Regions from separate parts of the Oceanobacter sp. ABM4_470 genome, predicted to be linked through region 2. Evidence: predicted binding sites of a transcription regulator. Region 2 holds the regulator's gene; the other holds the start of a gene.
What was found. The regulator PhoB, encoded in region 2, activates phosphate uptake and scavenging genes when phosphate is short. The targets are predictions, from matches to a motif close to TGTCATANNNNTGTCANA.

Region 1 (3,209 bases), 2.7 Mb from region 2:
CATTACCTGAGTTTGGGTGATGAGGTTGGTCAGTGGCGTTCGCAGTTCGTGGGCGATGTCGGCGGAGAAGTTTGACAGCCGTTCGAAGCCGTCTTCCAGTTGCGTCATCATGGTATTGAACGACTCAATTAACGGCACCAGTTCGCTGGGGCAATGTTCCGCCGACAGTCGCTGTTGCAATTGGCCGGGCTGAATCTGGCGAATGTAGTCGCCCACCTTGCGCAGCGGCGCATGTCCCTGTCGGATGCCCAGCCATACTGCGAGTAACGTTAGCCCGCCCATGGCGGCGGCAATCAGCCACAGCTGGTGGTTGAATCCGTCCATAAAGTGGCGATGGAAGGCCATGTCGGCGGCCAGTATCAGCTGGTAGTGATGGGCGTTTGGAGCTTGTCCGGTGCTGAGCGTGAGTACGGCGCCACGATAATGCTGTTGGTCGTGCTGCCACTGAATCAGGGTGTTGGCGTTGATGTGCTCGCTGCCCGACTGCTGCAGAACCCATTCGGGCAGGGCAAAGTTGGGGCTGCTGTGCAGCAAGGTGCCATTGTCTATTAGCTGTACCTTGATGCCGTGCTGGGCCTGCACTTGATCGAGCTGTTCCAGCAGTTCAGTTCGGCCGTGTTGGCTTTGGCTGCCAAGCAGTTCGGCGACCAGCGCCAGCTGCATGGCGTCTTGTTCGACGAAGTGGTCTCGAATGGATTGCTGTACCAGCATGACCAGGCTGATCAGGCCAATACCAATGGCCAATGCCGCATACAAGGTAACGCGCCGTTGCAAGGACAGCGGTCGTTTACGGGAGCGGCTGCACAGGGGTTCAGTTGTCATCGTCGTCCAGCCGATAGCCCATGCCGCGTACGGTATGGATCAGTTTGGGTTCAAATGGGTCGTCGATCTTGCGGCGCAGGCGGCGGATGGCAACGTCGATGACGTTGGTGTCGCTGTCGAAGTTCATGTCCCACACCTGTGACGCGATCAACGACCGTGGCAGCACTTCGCCTTTACGACTGGCAAGCAGTTCCAGCAAGGCAAACTCGCGATTGGTGAGGGAAATTTTCTGGCCAGCGCGAATGGCTTGCCGTTTGATGATGTCGATTTGCAGGTCGGCCACCGCCAGTGACTCCTGTACCGGACGGTTACCGCGTCGCAGCAGGCTACGTACTCGCGCCAACAATTCCGCAAACGCAAACGGCTTGACTAGGTAATCATCGGCGCCCAGTTCCAGCCCTTTGACGCGGTCTTCCACCTGATCCCGTGCGGTCAGAAACAGTATTGCGGTCTGGTTACCCGCCTCACGCAGTGACTGACAGATTTTCCAGCCGTCGACGTCTGGCAGCATCACATCCAGCAGAACCAGATCGAACGTTTCGGTCATGGCCAGATGATGGCCATCGAGGCCGTTACGCGCCAACACCACATTGAATCCGGCTTCGCTTAGGCCCTGATGCAGGTAATCGCCGGTTTTGGTTTCGTCTTCTACGATCAATAGCCGCATAAGGGTCTCCATGATGAGACTGCGATTGTAGCCGACCGGATAGGGTCTGCGACATGACGGCAACATGACGATTTTGTCATCTTGAGGTCATCGGCAGGTCAGATGTGTTTTTCGACAATGAGGCATTCATCAGGCGTCGTTGTTGGACGCATGGCTTCAAAAGGAGAACGGAATGAGCAGTTGGCAGATGCCCGGGTTGTCTCGTCGTCGATTTGTGCAGGGGCTGGTTGGTGGTGCTGCGCTGGCAGCGACCACGGCGAGTTATGGCGCCAAGGCAGATACACCTTCACACTTGTCTAACGGTAGTCAGGTTCTGAGTGGCAAGGTGTTTAACCTCGAAGTGTCAGAGACGCAGGTTAACTTCACTGGCGTTCGTCGTACAGCGACTGTCATTAACGGCTCCTTACCAGCGCCGACGCTGGTTTGGCAGGAAGGCGAAACAGTCACCATTCGTGTCACCAACAAACTCAGCGTGCCAACGTCGATTCATTGGCACGGCATTATTTTGCCGTATCAGATGGACGGTGTGCCGGGCATCAGTTTCAAGGGCATTGCCCCCGGTGAAACCTTCACGTATCGCTTTAAGGTCGAGCAAAGCGGCACTTACTGGTATCACTCCCATTCCGGCTTTCAGGAAATCACGGGTATGTACGGTGCCATTATCGTTAAGCCGAAAGCTGTCGACCCGATCAGTTATGACCGTGAAATCCCATTGCTGCTGTCTGACTGGACCGACGATGATCCGATGGCGGTGTTTGGCAAGCTGAAGGCTCATGCGGATTTCATGAATTACAGCCAGCCAACGGCGCCAGAGTTCTGGGCTGATGTGCGTCAGTACGGCCTGCAAGGGGCAATGAACAAGCGTCAGATGTGGAATGAGATGCGCATGAGCCCGACCGATCTGGCGGATACCTCCTCAGCGGCTTTTACCTATTTGATGAATGGTGTCACGCCTGCCAGCAACTGGACCGGCCTGTTCAAGCCGGGTGAGCGGGTGCGTCTGCGCTGCATTAATGGCTCGTCAAACACCTTTTATGACGTGCGTATTCCGGGCTTGAAGCTGACCGTGGTGGAAGCCGATGGCCAGCGGGTTGAGCCGGTTACGGTGGATGAATTCCGTTTTGGCCCGGGCCAAACCTACGATGTGATTGTGCAGCCGGCGGACCAGCCATACACCATCTTTGCCCAGAATATGGGGCGCAGTGGCTATGCACGCGGCACGCTGGCTCCGGTATTGGGTATGTCTGCGCCGGTACCGGCGATGGATAAGCCGGAATGGCTGACGATGACCGATATGATGGGGGATATGGGCGGCATGCACTCTGGCGTGGCCAGTGGTTCTGGCAATCATGCCGGAATGAGCCATCAGGGCATGAACCACGGTGCTATGAACCACGGAGACATGCATCATCAGGGCATAAAACAGCCGACTCATACCGTCAATCACGCCCGTTCGGAATATGGCCCAAGCGTCGATATGCGGGTCGATACCCCGCGTACCAATCTGGATGATCCGGGCATTGGTTTGCGCAATAACGGCCGCCGGGTACTGACTTTGGCGGATCTGCATACACCAGGCGGTCCAATGGATCATCGCCTGCCGGAACGCGAAATCGAGCTGCACCTGACCGGTAATATGGAGCGCTACAGCTGGTCGTTTGATGGTCTGGAATTTGGCGATTCGACTCCGGTGCATTTCCGTTATGGCGAGCGCCTGCGA
Region 2 (3,209 bases):
TGGCCAGACTGGCACCAATGGGTTCAGATCACACGGTTCGACAAACCGGTGGGCTCCTATCTGCTGCTGTGGCCTACCTTTTGGGCCTTGTGGATTGCCGCTGAAGGGGTGCCAACGCTGGCCAACCTGATTATTTTCACGCTGGGCGTGTTCCTGATGCGCTCCGCCGGCTGTGTGATCAACGACTACGCCGACCGTGAAATAGACCGCCACGTCAAACGCACCAAAGACCGGCCACTGACCCAGGGCCGACTGACTGAAAAACAGGCGCTGATCGGCTTTGCTGTACTCTGTCTGACGTCGTTTGTACTGGTGTTGTTCACCAACAGCCTGACCATCTGGCTGTCATTTGGTGGCGTGGCGCTGGCGGCCCTGTATCCGTTTATGAAACGTCACACCTACCTGCCACAGGTGTTTCTGGGAGCGGCATTTTCGTGGGCGATTCCGATGGCGTTTGCCGCCGAAGCCAATCAACTGACCACCATCTGCTGGTTAATCTTTATTGCCAAACTGAGCTGGACGGTGGGCTACGACACCATCTATGCCATGGTCGACCGTGATGACGACTTGAAGATTGGCGTTAAAAGCACCGCCATCCTGTTTGGCGACATGGATGTGACGATTATCGCCACCCTCTACGCCGTGGCGCACTTATGCCTGTTTTCCGTTGGCAGCCAACTGCAACTACACTGGAGCTACTGGCTTTGCTGGCTGGCCGCTGGCGGCTTCATGGCCTGGCAAATCATCAACATCCGCAGCCGCGATCGCATGGGCTGTTTCCGTCAGTTTCGACTGGCGCATTGGTATGGCGTGATGATGTTGGCAGGATTGATTGCGGGCTATGCCCTGCGCTAAGCCCGGGCTTTGGCCAGGCCGCCCGCGAATGGCGCTGTCGACCGGCTTTTGACGAGTCGCTGACAATGTCACACCGCTGTAACACAAGGCCAGTGTAATACAAGCCGCCTATTAATATTGTGTGACAATTTTGTGACGAGCAACCTATGACTAAAGCTGGCAAAAGCGTCTTGATCGTAGACGATGAAGCACCGATTCGTGAAATGATCGCCGTGGCCCTTGAAATGGCCGGTTACGAATGCATGGAAGCGGCTAACGCTCAGGAAGCCCATGCACAAATTATCGACCGCAAACCCGACCTGATTCTGCTCGACTGGATGCTGCCTGGCACCAGCGGAGTAGAATTTGCCCGTCGTCTGAAGCGTGAAGATCGCACCGCCGAGTTGCCGATCATCATGCTGACCGCCAAAGGCGAGGAAGACAACAAGGTTCAGGGGCTGGAAGCCGGTGCCGACGATTACATCACCAAACCTTTCTCCCCTCGTGAACTGGTTGCGCGCCTGAAAGCCGTACTTCGCCGTTCAACCCCACAGGGTATCGAAGAACCGATTGAAGTCAGCGGCCTGCTGCTGGACCCGGTTTGCCACCGCGTGACCTCGTTCGACAAGCCGCTCGACATCGGCCCGACCGAATACCGCCTGTTGCAATTCTTTATGACCCACCAGGAACGTGCCTATTCACGTGCACAGTTGCTTGATCAGGTCTGGGGCGGTAACGTTTACGTCGAAGAGCGCACCGTGGATGTTCATATTCGTCGACTGCGCAAGGCGCTGGGTGAAGCCCATGAACATATGATTCAAACCGTTCGTGGCACCGGCTATCGTTTCTCTACAAAAGTTGCCTGATATTCAATGAATCCAATTTGGCGCAGGGAGTTGCGTCGCGTGTTTTACCTGTTGGTAATGGGCGTGGCGCTGGGTTACTACCTCGACAACCCCTTCATCGGCATTTGCGCCGTACTGGCTGGCTATATTGGCTGGCACTGGTTACAGCTCTACCGCCTTAACCAATGGCTTGAAGATGGACAAAGCTCCTTATTGCCCCGAACCCTCGGGATCTGGGGCTCCGTCTTTACCCAGACCCAGCGTTTGCAGCAACGCAGCATTAAAAACCAGCAGCAACTGCAAGGCGTGATCAACCGTATTCAGGACTCTACGGCGGCCTTAAAAGACGCCGTGATGATGGTCGACTCCACCGGGGCGCTGGAATTCTGGAATCAGGCCGCTGAAGGCTATCTGGGCTTGCGCCATCCGGTCGACCTCGGCCAGCCGATCACCAACCTGATCCGTACGCCGGAATTCAAATCCTACTTTGAACAAGCCGACTACCGCGAACCGCTGGTGATCAAATCGCCGGTAAACCCGCAACTGTCGTTGCAGTTCAACATCACCCTGTTTGGCCGCCGTGACCGCTTGATTCTGGTACACGACATCACCCGCCTGAAACAGCTGGAACAAATGCGCAAGGACTTCGTTGCCAACGTCAGCCACGAACTGCGCACCCCACTGACGGTGATTTCCGGCTATGTCGAAACCATGCAAATGGGCGCCGACATGCTGCCTCCGCGCTGGGCCCGCATGCTGCAACAGATGAACAGCCAGAGTCACCGTATGGGCAACCTGATCAAGGATTTGCTGATGCTGTCGCAGCTGGAAACCAGCCAGGCCAAGGATGAACAAAGCATCGACGTCGAAGCCATGCTGCAATCGATCGAAACCGATGCCCGAGCGCTCAGCAATGGTCGCCATCAGGTCAATCTGGTGCATGCCGACAAGCAGCGCTTGACCGGCAACTACAACGAGATTCGCAGTGCCTTCTCAAATCTGGTGTTCAACGCGGTGAAATACACCCCGGACGGTGGCTCCATCAACATTGAATGGCGCCAAACCCGACATGGCGGCTGTATGAGCGTAAAAGACAACGGTATTGGCATTGCCGCACACCACGTGCCGCGCCTGACCGAACGTTTTTACCGCGCCGACCCCAGCCGTAGCATTGAAACCGGCGGTACCGGTCTTGGACTGGCCATCGTCAAACACGTGCTGCTGCACCACCAGGGCGAGCTGAAGATCGAAAGTGAGGAAGGCAAAGGCAGTACCTTCAGCTGTGTGTTCCCGCTGAAGCGTATGACCGACGGCGTCGCTGACGCGACTAGCGACAACGAGCAATAAAGCGCGACAGGGCGTCCATTTTTTCGGGGTCGTCATCGACAATCCGGATGCGGATCTGAATGGTTTCGGCATCCGGATGCGGCTCCTGTGCTTGCAACATCCGCACAAAGCCGTTAATCCGTGCAATCACCTCTTGCTGGTCATCGGTGATATCAATCACCACCTGTTCCAACAACCCCGGCA

Region 1: the regulator PhoB is predicted to act here: its motif matches at 1,564-1,581, upstream of ACXADJ_RS02750 (heavy metal response regulator transcription factor).

The regions. Positions count from the first base shown of each region.
Region 1 is NZ_JBSWTR010000001.1:632,026-635,234, forward strand. It holds gene ACXADJ_RS02745 (heavy metal sensor histidine kinase) at 1-822, opposite strand, end outside; gene ACXADJ_RS02750 (heavy metal response regulator transcription factor) at 812-1,489, opposite strand; gene ACXADJ_RS02755 (copper resistance system multicopper oxidase) at 1,662-3,209, shown strand, end outside.
Region 2 is NZ_JBSWTR010000001.1:3,346,326-3,349,534, forward strand. It holds gene ubiA (4-hydroxybenzoate octaprenyltransferase) at 1-855, shown strand, start outside; gene phoB (phosphate regulon transcriptional regulator PhoB) at 1,002-1,700, shown strand; gene phoR (phosphate regulon sensor histidine kinase PhoR) at 1,707-3,026, shown strand; gene ACXADJ_RS14755 (response regulator) at 3,007-3,209, opposite strand, start outside.